Regions from separate parts of the Serratia sp. FDAARGOS_506 genome, predicted to be linked through region 1. Evidence: predicted binding sites of a transcription regulator. Region 1 holds the regulator's gene; each other region holds the start of a gene.
The links. The regulator PurR, encoded in region 1, represses purine synthesis genes. The targets are predictions, from matches to a motif close to CANGCAAACGTTTGCNTG.
Positions count from the first base shown of each region.

Region 1 (3,517 bases):
CGAGCCGGTGAGCCAGGCGAAGAAGCCGGCCGAGCAGGCGGCGTACATGGCGACATTGCCGCTGAACACCGGGGATTTCAACAGTTGCCAAAAGCTGACGCCGTTTTGTGGCGCGTCGGCGGTGGGTTGCGTTTTGTCGCGTTCTTTGAGCATCAGCGTCGGCAGCAGCAGCAGCGCGGTGATGACCAACAGCGCGGCGAAGATTGCGCGCCAGCTGGCGTGGTTCAGCAACCAGGCGCCAAGCAGTGGTGCCAGTGCCGGCGATAGCGCGACCAGCGGCATAATGGTGGCGAATACGCGGTTGGCCTGGCCTTCACGGTAGCGGTCGACCACCAGCGCTTGCCAGATGGCGGCGGCGGCACAGACACCGACGGCCTGAATAAAGCGCAGGATCCAGAGCTGCACGGCGTTTTCTACCCACAGCATACCCAGGCAGCCGAGAGCGAACAGCGCCAGGCCGATCAATAATACCGGTTTGCGGCCCAGACGGTCGGAGAGCGGTCCCCACAGCAGCTGCGCAAAGGCGAAGCCGGCCAGGAAGATACTCAGGCTGGCGCTCACCGCGCCGGCGGAAATTTGCAGTTCCTCCCGCATGGCGCCGAAGGCGGGCAGGTACATATCGGTCGCCAGATAACCCAGCATGCTCAGGCCGGCGAGGTAGAACATAAAGCCAAAGGAATTTCGCATGGTATTTCTCGTTAATATTTTAGTGTCGCAGGTTTTTAGCGCCGGTCAGTGTATCCGGCTGGATCTCTGCTTGTGAAACGGTAATATTTGCAAAGTGCTGTTAAAAAAATTGAAGGCAAAACGATGTGGTCTGAATATTCTCTTGAAGTCGTCGACGCGGTGGCGCGCACCGGCAGTTTCAGCGCGGCGGCGCAGGAATTGCACCGGGTCCCGTCGGCGGTCAGCTATACCGTACGGCAGCTGGAGCAATGGCTGGCGGTGCCGCTGTTTGAGCGGCGTCACCGCGATGTGGAATTGACACCGGCCGGTGCACTGTTTATCAAGGATGCGCGAGCTGTTATCAAAAAAATGCTCGACACCCGCCGTCATTGTCAGCAGGTGGCCAACGGTTGGCGCGGCCAGCTGAATATCGCGGTGGACATCATCGTCAAACCGCAACGCAGCCGCCAGCTGGTGTTGGATTTCTACCGTCATTTCCCCGACGTTGAACTGATGCTGCAACCCGAGGTGTTCAACGGCGTGTGGGATGCGCTGGTGGACGGCAGGGCGGACATGGCGATCGGCGCCACGCGCGCGGTGCCGGTCGGTGGCGGCTTCGCCTTTCGCGACATGGGTTATATGAACTGGTTGTGCGTGGTCAGCCCGCAGCACCCGCTGGCGCAGTTGGCGGGGCCGCTGAATGACGATCAACTGCGGCCGTATCCTTCGCTTTGCCTGGAGGACACCTCGCGCAACCTGCCCAAGCGCGTCACCTGGACGCTGGATAACCAGCGGCGACTGGTGGTGCCAGATTGGACTTCGGCACTCGACTGTTTGTGCGCCGGGTTGTGCGTCGGCATGATGCCGGCGCATCGGGCACTGCCGCGGGTGCAGCGCGGTGAGCTGAAGGCGTTGCAGCTGCAGCAACCGTTTCCCGCCAGCCCTTGCTGTCTGACCTGGCAACAGGATAAACCGTCACCGGCGATGAGCTGGCTGCTGGCGTATCTGGGCGATGGCGAGACGCTGAATCAGGAGTGGTTGAGCGAGGCGGAACCGGAAGCCGCGCAGGCTTCCGGCGCGGGGGATTAGCGGCGGTAGTCGATGAACGGGCCGTCGGCGACAGAGCGGCGTTCGACCAGCTTAGGATGCACTTCGATCACCTGTGACTCTTCGCGTTTGCTGATGATGCGATCCAGCAGCATGGTGAAGGCCATTTCGCCCAGGCGCTCTTTAGGCTGATGAATGGTGGTCAGTGCCGGGGTAAAGTAGCGGGCGTTGCGCACGTTGTCGTAACCGATCACGGAAATATCCTGCGGCACTCGCAGCCCCAGCTCGTCGGCGGCGCAGATGGCGCCCATCGCCATGATGTCGCCGCCGCAGAATACCGCGGTCGGTCGTTGTTTTTGCGACAGGATTTGGTGCATCGCCTTATAGCCGGACTCCGGTTCGAAGTCGCCCTGAACGATCCACTCTTCGCGAATCTCGATATGTGCTTCCTGCAGCGCCTTCATAAAGCCCTGATGACGGCCGCCGCCGGTGTTGCGCGACAGCTGGCCCGGAATGGCGCCGATATCGCGGTGGCCACGCTCGATCAGGTAACGGCCGGCCAGATAGCCGCCTTCGAAGGCGTTATCGATGATGGTGTCGGTGAAGTCGCCACGCGCGGCGCCCCAGTCCATCACCACCATCGGGATGTTGCGGTAGTCTTCCAACATGCCCAGCAGCTGATCCGGGTATTCGGAGCACATAACCAGCAGGCCGTCGACGCGCTTTTGCGCCAGCATCGCCAGGTAGGCGCGCTGCTTGTCCAGATTGTTGTGCGAGTTGCACAGGATCAGGGTGTAGCCTTTGCTGTAGCAGCTGTTTTCCACCGCTTCGATCACTTCGGCGAAGTAGGGCGCTTCGCTCGAGGTGGCCAACAGGCCGATCGACTTGGTGTGATTGACTTTCAGGCTGCGCGCCACGGCGCTCGGCGAGTAATGCAGCTCTTTGATGGCGGCCCACACGGCCGCTTTGGTCTCTTCGGCGACGAAACGAGTCTTATTGATGACGTGCGAAACGGTGGTGGTGGAAACGCCCGCGCGTTTGGCCACATCTTTAATCGTTGCCATGTAAGGAATGACTCCTGAACTCACATGTTTACAGCATGTAAGTGTGATGTTAATCGTTTGCCTGCGTAGATCCTTCTCCAGAGAAGCGAAAACTGAGTTTTTAGTGTGTTGAAGTCTTCAGCGCTTAATCAGGAGGGGCATGGATGCCGGTACGCAGTTGTGAACTGCGAATTTTGTCGCATATTGAACAAAAGTGGAAGAGGTAATCGAGATTATAAACCGGGAAATGATAACAAGATTTTATCGGCGAACTGTGGGAAAATGATTTGACGTACTAATTGTGCGCCTTTTATCCTTAGGAAAGCCCATTTTAAAGGAGTTGTCATGGATACCGATCTGAAGATGTCGCTGTTCACCACCGTTTGTGCGTTGGCGATGATCATCGCTTTCAGCTTTGTCGCTGCGTTGAACTGATTTCCCGCCAGTTTTAAAAAAGGCGCAGCCACGCTGCGCCTCGTCACTTAGGCAAGGCCTGCGCTTACGCCAGGTTTTCCGCCGCGAAAGCCCAGTTGACCAACGCCCAGAAGTTTTCCAGGTATTTTGGACGCGCATTGCGGTAATCGATGTAATACGCGTGTTCCCATACGTCAACGGTCAGCAGAGGTTTGTCTTCACCGGTCAGCGGGGTGGCCGCATTGGAGGTGTTGACGATCGCCAGCGTGCCGTCCGGTTTTTTCACCAGCCAGGTCCAGCCGGCGCCGAAGTTTTTCACTGCGGCATCGGTGAACTGCTCTTTGAAC
Region 1 is NZ_CP033831.1:3,627,245-3,630,761, forward strand. It holds gene punC (purine nucleoside transporter PunC) at 1-687, opposite strand, end outside; gene punR (DNA-binding transcriptional activator PunR) at 811-1,755, shown strand; gene purR (HTH-type transcriptional repressor PurR) at 1,752-2,777, opposite strand; gene EGY12_RS17675 (YnhF family membrane protein) at 3,102-3,191, shown strand; gene sodB (superoxide dismutase [Fe]) at 3,256-3,517, opposite strand, start outside.

Region 2 (3,517 bases), 2.2 Mb from region 1:
GGAAACCTGAGGGCCTTAAATCGCCCAGCCGCCGGCGTAGAACGCCACCAGCGCCACGGCGATCAGCACGGTGCCGATGTTCAGCTTGCGCCATTCGCCGGAGAAGATGCGGCCGATGACCAGCGAGCTGAAGCCCAGCATGATGCCGGTAACGATATTGCAGGTCAGTACGATGAACACCGCGCACAGCAGGCCGGCCATCGCATCGACGAAGTCGTTGAAGTCCAGCTTGGTGACGTTACTCAGCATCAGCAGGCCGACGTACATCAGCGCCGGTGCGGTGGCGTAGACCGGCACCAGATAAGCCAGCGGCGACAGGAACAGGATCAGCAGGAACAGAATGCCGACCACGGTAGCGGTCAGGCCGGTCTTGCCGCCCGCGGCGGTGCCGGCGGCGGACTCGATGTAGACCGCGGCGGGCGCGGCGCCCACCAGGCCGGAGAAGATGCTGCTCAGGGAATCCGAGGTCAGCGCCTTGCCGCCGTTGATAATCTGCCCGTCTTTATCCAGCAGGTTAGCCTGCCCGGCCACCGCGCGGATGGTGCCGGTAGCGTCGAACACCGCGGTCATCACCAGCGCCAGCACGCTCGGCAACACCACCGGCTGCAATGCGCCCATGATATCCAGGCTGAAGATCAACGATTTGCCGTCAGCGTCCGCCAGGCTCGGCATGGCGAACAGCCCCTGGTATTTCACCGCCGGGTCGAAGATCAGGCCGATGATGGAAATGGCGATGATCACCAGCAGAATGCCGCCGGGTACACGCAGTTTTTCCAGGCCGAAGATCACCGCCAGGCCGAGCAACGTCATCACCACCGGGAAGGAGGTGAACGCGCCGAGCGCCACCGGCAAGCCGTCCAGCGGGTTCTTCACCACCAGGCCGACGCCGTTGGCGGCGATCAGCAGCAAGAACAAACCAATGCCGATGCCGGTGCCGTGCGCCACGCCCATCGGCAGGTTGCGCAGGATCCAGGCGCGGATGCCGGTGACCGAGATGACGGTAAACAGCACGCCCATCAGGAACACCGCGCCCAGCGCCACAGGAATGCTGATGTGCTGGCCCAGCACCAGACTGAAGGCGGTGAAGGCGGTCAACGAAATTGCACAGCCGATGGCCATCGGCAGGTTAGCCCACAGCCCCATCAGCAGCGAGCCCAGACCGGCCACCAGGCAGGTGGAGACGAACACCGCCGCCGGCGGGAAGCCCGCTTTGCCCAGCATGCTCGGCACCACGATCACTGAGTACACCATCGCCAGGAAGGTGGTCAGCCCCGCCACCACTTCCTGGCGCACGCTGCTGCCGCGCGCGGAAATTTTAAAATAGCCATCAAGCCCGCCGGTTGGTTTTGCGGCGTGGTTCGCTTGAGAGTTCGACATAGGTTACTTCCCCTGTGTTTCATGAATCGGCCCGTCGCAGCAGGCCTGTAATCTCGCCCGCGCCCGATCGTCACGTAATCGTTTACGTTACGTCCCGCATCCTTGCCCTTCCGTCGCACCGCCAACGGCGATGCGCACCAAGGCAAACGTTTAACTCGCAGCGCGCGGTACGGGTGATTTATGGTGGTTTATTCAAGGCAAACGATTATCCTGCCTTCCATAGCGTCTAATCAACTAAAGATCGCGGCAATTTATGCAGAAAGCGGCAGGAATGGCGCCTGCACGATAAAACCGGGGCGACGGCCGCCCCGGCAAACGCCGCCACGGCGAGGCTATTGCACCTGCAGTGCCGCCGGATCCATGTACATCAACTCCCAGATATGACCATCCAGATCCTGAAAACCGTGGCCGTACATCGTGCCGTAGTCCCGCGGCTGATGGTAGGTGTTGCCGCCGCCGGCGACCGCTTTGCGCACCAGTTCGTCCACCGCCGCCCGGCTGGGCTGCGACAGGCACACCAGCACCTCGGTGGCCTGTTTGGCGTCGCCAATCGGATTCGGGGTAAACATCCTGAATTTATCGTGGGTCAGCAGCATCACGTAAATCGTGTCGCTGACCACCATGCATGCGGCGGTGTCGTCGGTAAATTGCGGGTTGAAAGTGAAACCCAGGTGGGTGAAAAACGCCATCGAGGCGGGCAGATCGCGAACGGGCAGGTTAACGAAGATTTGCGTAGCCATGGGCTACCTCCGATGAAGAATGACCCCATCGAGTATAGCCCATCCGGTTAACTCAGCAGGTCGTAAGGGCCGCCCTGCTCCAATGCCCGCTGGTAGGCGGGCCGGGCGTGAATGCGCTGCAGAAAGCCACGCAGTTTCGGGCAATCATCCAACGCGCCGCGCGCCGCCATCGCCTCCAGCGGGAAGCTCATCTGAATGTCCGCCGCGCTGAAGTCGTTGCCGACGAACCAGCTGCCCTTGTTCAGGTGTTGTTCGAGGAATTCGCAGTGCGGCGCGATCTGCTTGTCGAGGTATTCGCGCTGCACGCCCTTGCCGATCGCGCCGGCCACCGGTCGCAGCAGCCAGGGGATCGGCGGCTGCCCGAGACGGCTGAACACCAGTTTCATCACCAACAGCGGCATCAGCGATCCTTCGGCATAGTGCAGCCAGTAGCGGTATTGCTGGCGTGCGTGAAAGTCGGTCGGCATGAACATCCCTTGCGCGTCATAGGCTTCCTGCAGGTATTCGATGATGGCGCCGGACTCCGCCAGCGTCAGATCGCCGTCGACGATCACCGGTGATTTGCCCAGCGGGTGGATCTTTTTCAGCGCCGCCGGCGCCAGCATGGTCTGCGGATCGCGTTCGTAGCGTTGCACCTGATAGGGGACGCCCAGCTCTTCCAGAAACCACAGAATGCGCTGCGACCGCGAATGATTGAGATGATGAACAATGATCATGACGAAGCTCCTGTCCGCTGCCACACCAGTTCGCCAACCTGCACGCCGTTGCCGAGCTGCAAGGGCACCGTGCGCAACGTCAGCCGATCACCGCTGAAAGCGTAAAAACGCACCTGACGGCTGCCTACCCAGTTGGGGAACGAACAGCCTTCGACCTGATGCACCACCCGTTGCTCGCTTTCCTCCACCTGATAGCGGCCGAAGTAGCAAATCATATTGATGAAGGCGGTACGGATCTCCTGTTCGGACCCCTGCGCCAAATCGTCTGCGGCGAAACGCGGCCGCACGGCGCTATATAGCTGCGCCGCCATCGTGCCGTTGGCCTCATAGTGGATGCGCCCCAACACCTGCTCGCCCAGCGGATAATTCAACTCGCCGCTCTGATTTTTAAACGCCGACGACACCAGCGCCCAGCTGCCGATAAACGCATTTACCGTCATTACGCTTCTCCGGTTAAGGATCGTCTGTAAAGGGTAGTGGTGATTTTTCCCGCGCGCCAGCGGGTTAAAAAATGGTCAATTTATTTGAATGAGATACTCAAAACTCTCCGATTTTTTATTCCAGCCTATAGCACTACTATTTAACACATCGAGAGACAACGGGCTCTCACCTAATCAATACGCTGAGGAATACATCATGAAAAACGTCAAAATTTTTGCTACCGCTGCGCTGCTGGCTACCGCT
Region 2 is NZ_CP033831.1:1,009,436-1,012,952, forward strand. It holds gene EGY12_RS05065 (NCS2 family permease) at 16-1,377, opposite strand; gene EGY12_RS05070 (VOC family protein) at 1,710-2,117, opposite strand; gene EGY12_RS05075 (glutathione S-transferase family protein) at 2,165-2,833, opposite strand; gene EGY12_RS05080 (lipocalin-like domain-containing protein) at 2,830-3,273, opposite strand; gene EGY12_RS05085 (YdgH/BhsA/McbA-like domain containing protein) at 3,470-3,517, shown strand, end outside.
Region 2: EGY12_RS05065 (NCS2 family permease) is a predicted target of PurR. The motif match lies at 1,517-1,534, and genes of this name have one in related genera.

Region 3 (3,517 bases), 1.1 Mb from region 1:
CGAAGCCAACAACGGTCTGAAAAACACCATCGGCACCCTGGCAATGGCGCGCACCAACGATCCGCACTCCGCCACCGCACAGTTCTTCATCAACGTGGCAGACAACGACTTCCTGAACTTCCGCGGCGAAAACGTGCAGGGCTGGGGCTACTGCGTGTTTGCTGAAGTGGTTGAAGGCATGGACGTGGTCAACAAGATCAAAGGCGTGAAAACCGGCCGCAGCGGCATGCACCAGGACGTACCGGTAGAAGACGTGGTGATCAACAGCGTGACCGTCAGCGAGTAATCGCGGCTGCATGAGTACGCTGTTCATCGCAGATCTGCACTTGTGCGCACAGGAACCGGCAATCACTGCCGGTTTTCTGCGTTTTTTACGGCGCGAAGCGGTCCACGCCGACGCGCTTTACATCCTCGGCGACCTGTTTGAAGCCTGGATCGGCGACGACGATCCCGAGCCGCTGCACGCGGAGATCGCCGCGGCGCTGAAAGCGCTGCAACAGGCCGGCGTGCCCTGCTATTTCATCCACGGCAACCGCGATTTTCTGCTCGGCAAGCGCTTCGCCCGCGCCAGCGGCATGCAGCTGCTGCCGGAAGAAAAAGTGCTGGAGCTGTACGGCCGCAGGATCCTGATCCTGCACGGCGACACCCTGTGCACCGACGATCAAGCCTATCAGCAGTTCCGCCGTAAAGTGCACAACCCGCTGATTCAAAAATTGTTCCTGGCGCTGCCGCTGCGCTGGCGACTGAAGATCGCCGCCAACATGCGCGCCCGTAGCCAGCAATCCAACCAGTACAAATCGGAAGCCATCATGGACGTCAACCCGCAGGCAGTCGAACAGACGATGCTGCGCCACGACGTGCACTGGATGATCCACGGCCATACCCATCGCCCGGCAGTGCACCGGCTGGCGTTGAGCAACGGCGAAGCCCATCGCGCGGTGCTGGGCGCCTGGCACGTCGAAGGATCGATGATCAAAGTCAGCGCCGACGCCGTCGAGCTGATCCAATTCCCATTCTGAACCCCGGACTGGCGCGCGAGTGAAAATTCGCGCTTTCGGCGGTGAAAACCGGCGACGCAACCGTTTTCCTCGCCGTGCGCTCATGGTATGCTCTACGCCCTCATTCGGCCCTCAGCCGACGCCAGACAAATCACAGGAGCCTTACACCCATGGGAGCCAACGCCGCTTCAGCCGCCACTACCGGGGCGAAAATCGCAATTGTAATGGGTTCGAAAAGTGACTGGGCCACCATGCAGTTCGCCGCCGAAGTCCTGACCCAGCTCGAAGTCCCCTTCCATGTCGAAGTCGTTTCCGCCCACCGCACGCCGGACAAGCTGTTCAGCTTCGCCGAGCAGGCTACCGCCAACGGTTTTGACGTGATCATCGCCGGCGCCGGCGGTGCGGCGCATCTGCCGGGCATGCTGGCGGCGAAAACCCTGGTGCCGGTGCTGGGTGTGCCGGTGCAAAGCGCCGCGCTGAGCGGCGTAGACAGCCTCTACTCCATCGTGCAGATGCCGCGTGGCATTCCGGTGGGCACGCTGGCGATCGGCAAAGCCGGCGCCGCCAACGCCGGGCTGCTGGCGATGCAGATCCTGGCATTGCACGACGCTGCGCTGGCACAGCGTTTGGCGGACTGGCGCCGGGCGCAGACCGAGGACGTATTGAACCACCCCGATCCGCGGGAGGACGCATGAAGCCGGTTTGCGTACTGGGCAACGGCCAGCTGGGGCGCATGCTGCGCCAGGCCGGCGAACCGCTGGGCATCGCCGTTTACCCCGTCGGCATCGATGCCGAGCCCGAGGCGGTGCCGTATCAGAACAGCGTCATTACCGCCGAGATCGAACGCTGGCCGGAAACCGCGCTAACGCGCGAATTGGCGACCCACAGCGCCTTCGTCAACCGCGACATCTTCCCGCGCCTGGCGGATCGCCTGACGCAAAAACAGCTGCTCGATCAGCTCGACCTGGCGACCGCGCCGTGGCAGCTGCTGGCGAGCGCCGCCGAATGGCCGCAGGTATTCGCTTCGCTGGGCGAGCTGGCGATCGTCAAACGCCGGGTCGGCGGCTATGACGGCCGCGGCCAATGGCGCTTGCGCCCGGGCCAGGAAGCCGAACTGCCGGCTGACGCCTATGGCGAGTGCATCGTCGAGCAAGGCATCAATTTCTCCGGCGAAGTGTCGCTGGTGGGCGCGCGCGGCCACGACGGCCGTTCGGTCTTCTACCCGCTGACCCACAATCTGCATGAAGACGGCATCCTGCGCACCAGCGTGGCGCTGCCGCAGCCCAACCCGGCGCTGCAGCAACAGGCCGAGCAGATGCTGGCGGCGATCCTGAACGAGCTGAACTACGTCGGCGTGATGGCGATGGAGTGCTTTATCGTCGGCGATCGGCTGCTGATCAACGAACTGGCGCCGCGCGTGCACAACAGCGGCCACTGGACGCAAAACGGCGCGTCCATGAGTCAGTTCGAACTGCATCTGCGCGCCATCCTTGGCCTGCCGTTGCCGCAGCCGGTGGTGAGCACGCCGTCGGTGATGGTCAACCTGATAGGCACCGGCGTCAACCCACAGTGGCTGTCGCTGCCGCTGGTGCATCTGCACTGGTATGAGAAAGAAGTGCGCCCGGGCCGCAAGGTCGGCCACCTCAATCTGAACGACCCGAACGCCGCCGATCTGCGCCAGGCGCTGCAGGCGCTGGCGCCGCTGCTGCCGGGCGAATACCAAAGCGGGCTGGCCTGGGCACAGCAGAAGCTGGCCTAAGGCACCGCCGCCGAAAGTAAAAGGGGTTAGCCTTAGGCTAACCCCTTTTTTCATCCCGCTAAGCCAACATCACCCCTCATAACTGCGGAACAGCGCCCGGCCGCGCAGCAGGCGCACGCCCAGCCAGCCGCCGCACAGTGACAGCAGCAGCGCGCTGGCCAGCGGCAGCGCCCACCACAGCACCGGCGTCGGCGTCCACGGGAAGTCAAACACCCGGCTCTGCAGCAGCCACAGCGCCGCCTCGGCGCCCACCGCCGCCGCGATGCCCGCCACCAGCCCCAGCAGGGCGAACTCGCACCACAGCGTGCGGCGCAGCAGCCGTTTGCCGGCCCCCAGCGTGCGGTAAACCACCAACTCCTGGCGGCGCTGGCGCATGCCGACCTGCACCTGCGCCAGCAGCAGTAAGCCGCCGCACAGCACTACCAGCACCACCATCACCTCCAGCGCGCGGCTAACCTGCTGCAGTACGCCGCCGACCTGTTTCAGGATCGCGCCGATGTCCAGCAGGCTGAGCGTCGGGAACTGGCGGTTGAGCTGGGTCAGCATCTGGCCGTCGCCGTCGTAGCGGAAGCTGGTGAGCCAGGTCTGCGGCTGGCCGTCCAGCGCGCCCGGCGGGAAGATGAAGTAAAAGTTCGGCTTCAGGCTTTCCCAATCCACCTGGCGCAGGCTGGTGACCTTGGCGCTGAACGCCTGGGTATCGCCGCTGAAGGTCAGCGTGTCGCCCAGCTTGATCTTCAGCCGCCCGGCAATGCCTTCATCC
Region 3 is NZ_CP033831.1:2,573,048-2,576,564, reverse strand. It holds gene ppiB (peptidylprolyl isomerase B) at 1-286, shown strand, start outside; gene EGY12_RS12470 (UDP-2,3-diacylglucosamine diphosphatase) at 297-1,019, shown strand; gene purE (5-(carboxyamino)imidazole ribonucleotide mutase) at 1,169-1,693, shown strand; gene purK (5-(carboxyamino)imidazole ribonucleotide synthase) at 1,690-2,757, shown strand; gene ybbP (putative ABC transporter permease subunit YbbP) at 2,827-3,517, opposite strand, start outside.
Region 3: purE (5-(carboxyamino)imidazole ribonucleotide mutase) is a predicted target of PurR. The motif match lies at 1,073-1,090, and genes of this name have one in related genera.

Region 4 (3,517 bases), 1.2 Mb from region 1:
CGCCGCATTTGGTGCGCTATACCGAACGCGTGCGCATTCAGGGGGAAGAGCTGAGCGAAGCGGAGCACTGCCGCTCGTTCGCCGCCATTGAGGCCGGCCGCGGCGAAACGTCGTTGACCTATTTCGAATTTGGCACCCTGTCGGCGCTGCAGCTGTTCAAACAGGCGCGGCTCGACGTGGTGATCCTGGAAGTGGGGCTGGGCGGGCGTCTCGACGCCACCAACATCGTCGATCCGAGCGTGGCGGTGATCACCAGCATCGCGCTCGATCACACCGACTGGCTCGGCAACGATCGCGAAAGCATCGGCCGTGAAAAGGCCGGCATTTTCCGCAGCGGCAAGCCGGCGGTGGTGGGCGAACCCGACATGCCGGACAGCATTCGTCAGGTTGCCGAAACGCTGGGCGCGCCGCTGTATCGCCGCGGCGAAGCCTGGAGTTTCAGCGAGCAGGGCGATCGCTGGCAGTGGCAGGGCGGCGACACGCTGCTGACCGATCTGCCGACGCCGAACGTACCGCTGGCCAACGCCGCTACCGCGCTGGCGGCGCTGAACTGCTCCCCGCTGGAGATCGACGAACGCGCGATCTTCACCGGGCTGCAACAGGCGACGTTGCCGGGGCGTTTCCAGATCGTGCGGCGGGAGCCGACGCTGATCCTCGACGTGGCGCACAACCCGCACGCCGCGGGCTATCTGGCCGGCCGCCTGGCCAAACTGCCGCGCGACGGCGGCAAGGTGCGCGCGGTGGTGGGCATGCTGTCGGACAAGGACATCGCCGGCACGCTGGCCTGCCTCAGCGAGCAGGTGGATGAATGGTACTGCGCACCGCTCGACGGGCCGCGCGGCGCCAGCGTCGAACAGCTGGCGCAACATTTGACGGAACCGCGCCGCTTTAATGATGTCGAAACTGCCTGGCGGCAGGCTATGCAGGATGCTGATAAACAGGATATTGTGATCGTCTGTGGATCGTTCCACACCGTGGCGCAGGTGATGGCGGCGTTAGACGAGATGCGGGGAGTGTGAGTGGCGAGTAAATTTCAGAACCGACTGGTCGGAACCGTGATTCTGGTGGCGCTGGGGGTAATCATCCTGCCAGGGCTGCTGGACGGCAAAAAGAAGCATTACGAGGATGAATTCGCGGCCATTCCATTGGTGCCGAAGCCGGGCGACGTTGAAGAGAACGACGTGCTGCCGCCGGTGACGCAGCCGCTGCCGGCACAGCCGCCGGAAGGGGCGGGCGCGCTGGTCGAGCAGCAGGCGGCCAACGAGGCGGCGGCGCAACAGGCGGCGCGGCAGACTGCACAGCAGCCGACGCAGGTGGCACCGCCACCGGTCGAAACGCGTCCTCAGCCGGTGCCACAGCCCAAGCCGAAACCGGTAGAAACCAAACCGGTGGAGGTGAAACCGAAACCGGCACCGCAACCGAAGCCGACGGAAGTGAAACCAGCGCCGAAGCCGGAACCGAAACCTGAACCGACGCCGAAGCCTGAACCGGCACCGCAGCCGAAACCGGCGGAAGAAAAAGCGCCGGCCGGGCAAGCCTATGTCGTGCAGCTCGGGGCGTTGAAAAACGCCGCCAAGGCGAACGAGATTGTCGCCTCGCTGCGCCTCTCGGGCTATCGTGCCTTTACCGTGCCGTCAACGCCGGTACAGGGGCAGATCACCCGCATCTACGTCGGCCCGGACGCCTCCAAGCAGAAGCTGCAGGCGGCGCTGCCGTCGCTGAACTCGATCAGCGGGCTGAGCGGGCAGGTGAAGCCGTACGGCCGTTAAACCCCGCAGGGGCGCAGCACGATGCGCCCCTGAATTAAGGAGTGGTGGAGAGAAAGCGAGAAAAACCGCGCCTTTTACAGGCGAAATCACCTATGTAGGCGCGGCGATTGGGAATTTTTTGATCGCCGCTTTTTATTTGTAACGTGGTAGGAAATCCCCTACGCAAACGTTTTCTTTTTCTGTTAGAATTCGCCGCGAATTGGATGCAGGGGCGATTCATCATTGGAATAGTTCATGGTCTGGATTGATTACGTCATTATAGCGGTGATTGGATTTTCGGCTCTGGTGAGCCTGATCCGAGGGTTTGTTCGCGAAGCATTGTCACTTGTGACATGGGGATGTGCGTTTTTTGTTGCCAGCCATTTCTACTCTTACCTTGCGGTCTATTTCACTCGTTTTGAAGATGAACTGGTGCGAAACGGCATCGCGATCGCGATTTTGTTCATCGCGACCTTGATCGTAGGGGCTATTGTTAACTATGTGATTAGCTCACTGGTAGAGAAAACCGGGTTGTCGGGCACCGACCGCGTGTTGGGCATCTGCTTCGGCGCGCTGCGCGGAGTGTTGATCGTCGCGGCGATCCTGTTCTTCCTGGATACCTTTACCGGCTTCTCACAAAGCGCCGACTGGAAACAGTCGCAGCTCATTCCCCAGTTCAGTTACGTCATCAGGTGGTTCTTTGACTACCTGCAGAGCACGTCGAGTTTCTTGCCGACCCAATTGCCGGGGCGGTAGCGCTGATGAGGAAAAGACAACATGTGCGGTATTGTCGGTATCGCCGGTTTTATGCCGGTAAACCAGTCGATTTATGATGCGCTGACGGTGCTTCAGCACCGTGGCCAGGATGCCGCAGGCATCGTCACCATTGACGCTCACAACGGGTTCCGTTTGCGTAAAGCCAACGGCCTGGTGAAGGATGTGTTTGAGGCGCGCCATATGCAACGCTTGCAGGGCAACATGGGCATTGGCCATGTGCGTTACCCGACGGCCGGCAGCTCGAGCGCCTCTGAGGCTCAGCCTTTCTACGTCAACTCGCCGTTCGGCATTACGCTGGCCCACAACGGCAACCTGACCAACGCCCATGAGCTGCGCCAGAATCTGTTCGAAAGCGGCCGCCGCCATGTCAACACCACCTCCGACTCGGAAATCCTGCTGAACGTGCTGGCCAGCGAGCTGGACCGCTTCCCGCACTACCCGCTGGAGGCCGACAACATCTTTACCGCGGTCGCCGCTATGCATCAGCAACTGCGCGGCGCTTACGCCTGCGTGGCGATGATCATCGGCCACGGCCTGCTGGCGTTCCGCGACCCGAACGGCATTCGCCCGCTGGTGATCGGCAAGCGCACGCTGGAAGATGGCCGCAGCGAGTACATGGTGGCTTCCGAGAGCGTGGCGCTGGATACCCTGGGCTTTGAGTTCCTGCGCGACGTGGCGCCGGGCGAAGCGGTGTATATCACCACCAAGGGCCAGCTGTTCACCCGCCAGTGCGCAGAGAACCCGAAAACCAACCCGTGCCTGTTCGAATACGTCTATTTCGCGCGCCCGGACTCCTTTATGGACAAGATCTCGGTCTACAGCGCCCGCGTGCGCATGGGCCAGAAGCTGGGTGAGAAGATTGCCCGCGAGTGGGAAGATCTGGATATCGACGTGGTGATCCCGATCCCGGAAACCTCCTGCGACATCGCATTGGAGATCGCGCGCATTCTCGAGAAGCCATATCGCCAGGGCTTTGTGAAGAATCGCTACGT
Region 4 is NZ_CP033831.1:8,711-12,227, reverse strand. It holds gene folC (bifunctional tetrahydrofolate synthase/dihydrofolate synthase) at 1-1,019, shown strand, start outside; gene dedD (cell division protein DedD) at 1,020-1,769, shown strand; gene cvpA (colicin V production protein) at 2,004-2,504, shown strand; gene purF (amidophosphoribosyltransferase) at 2,526-3,517, shown strand, end outside.
Region 4: cvpA (colicin V production protein) is a predicted target of PurR. The motif match lies at 1,929-1,946, and genes of this name have one in related genera.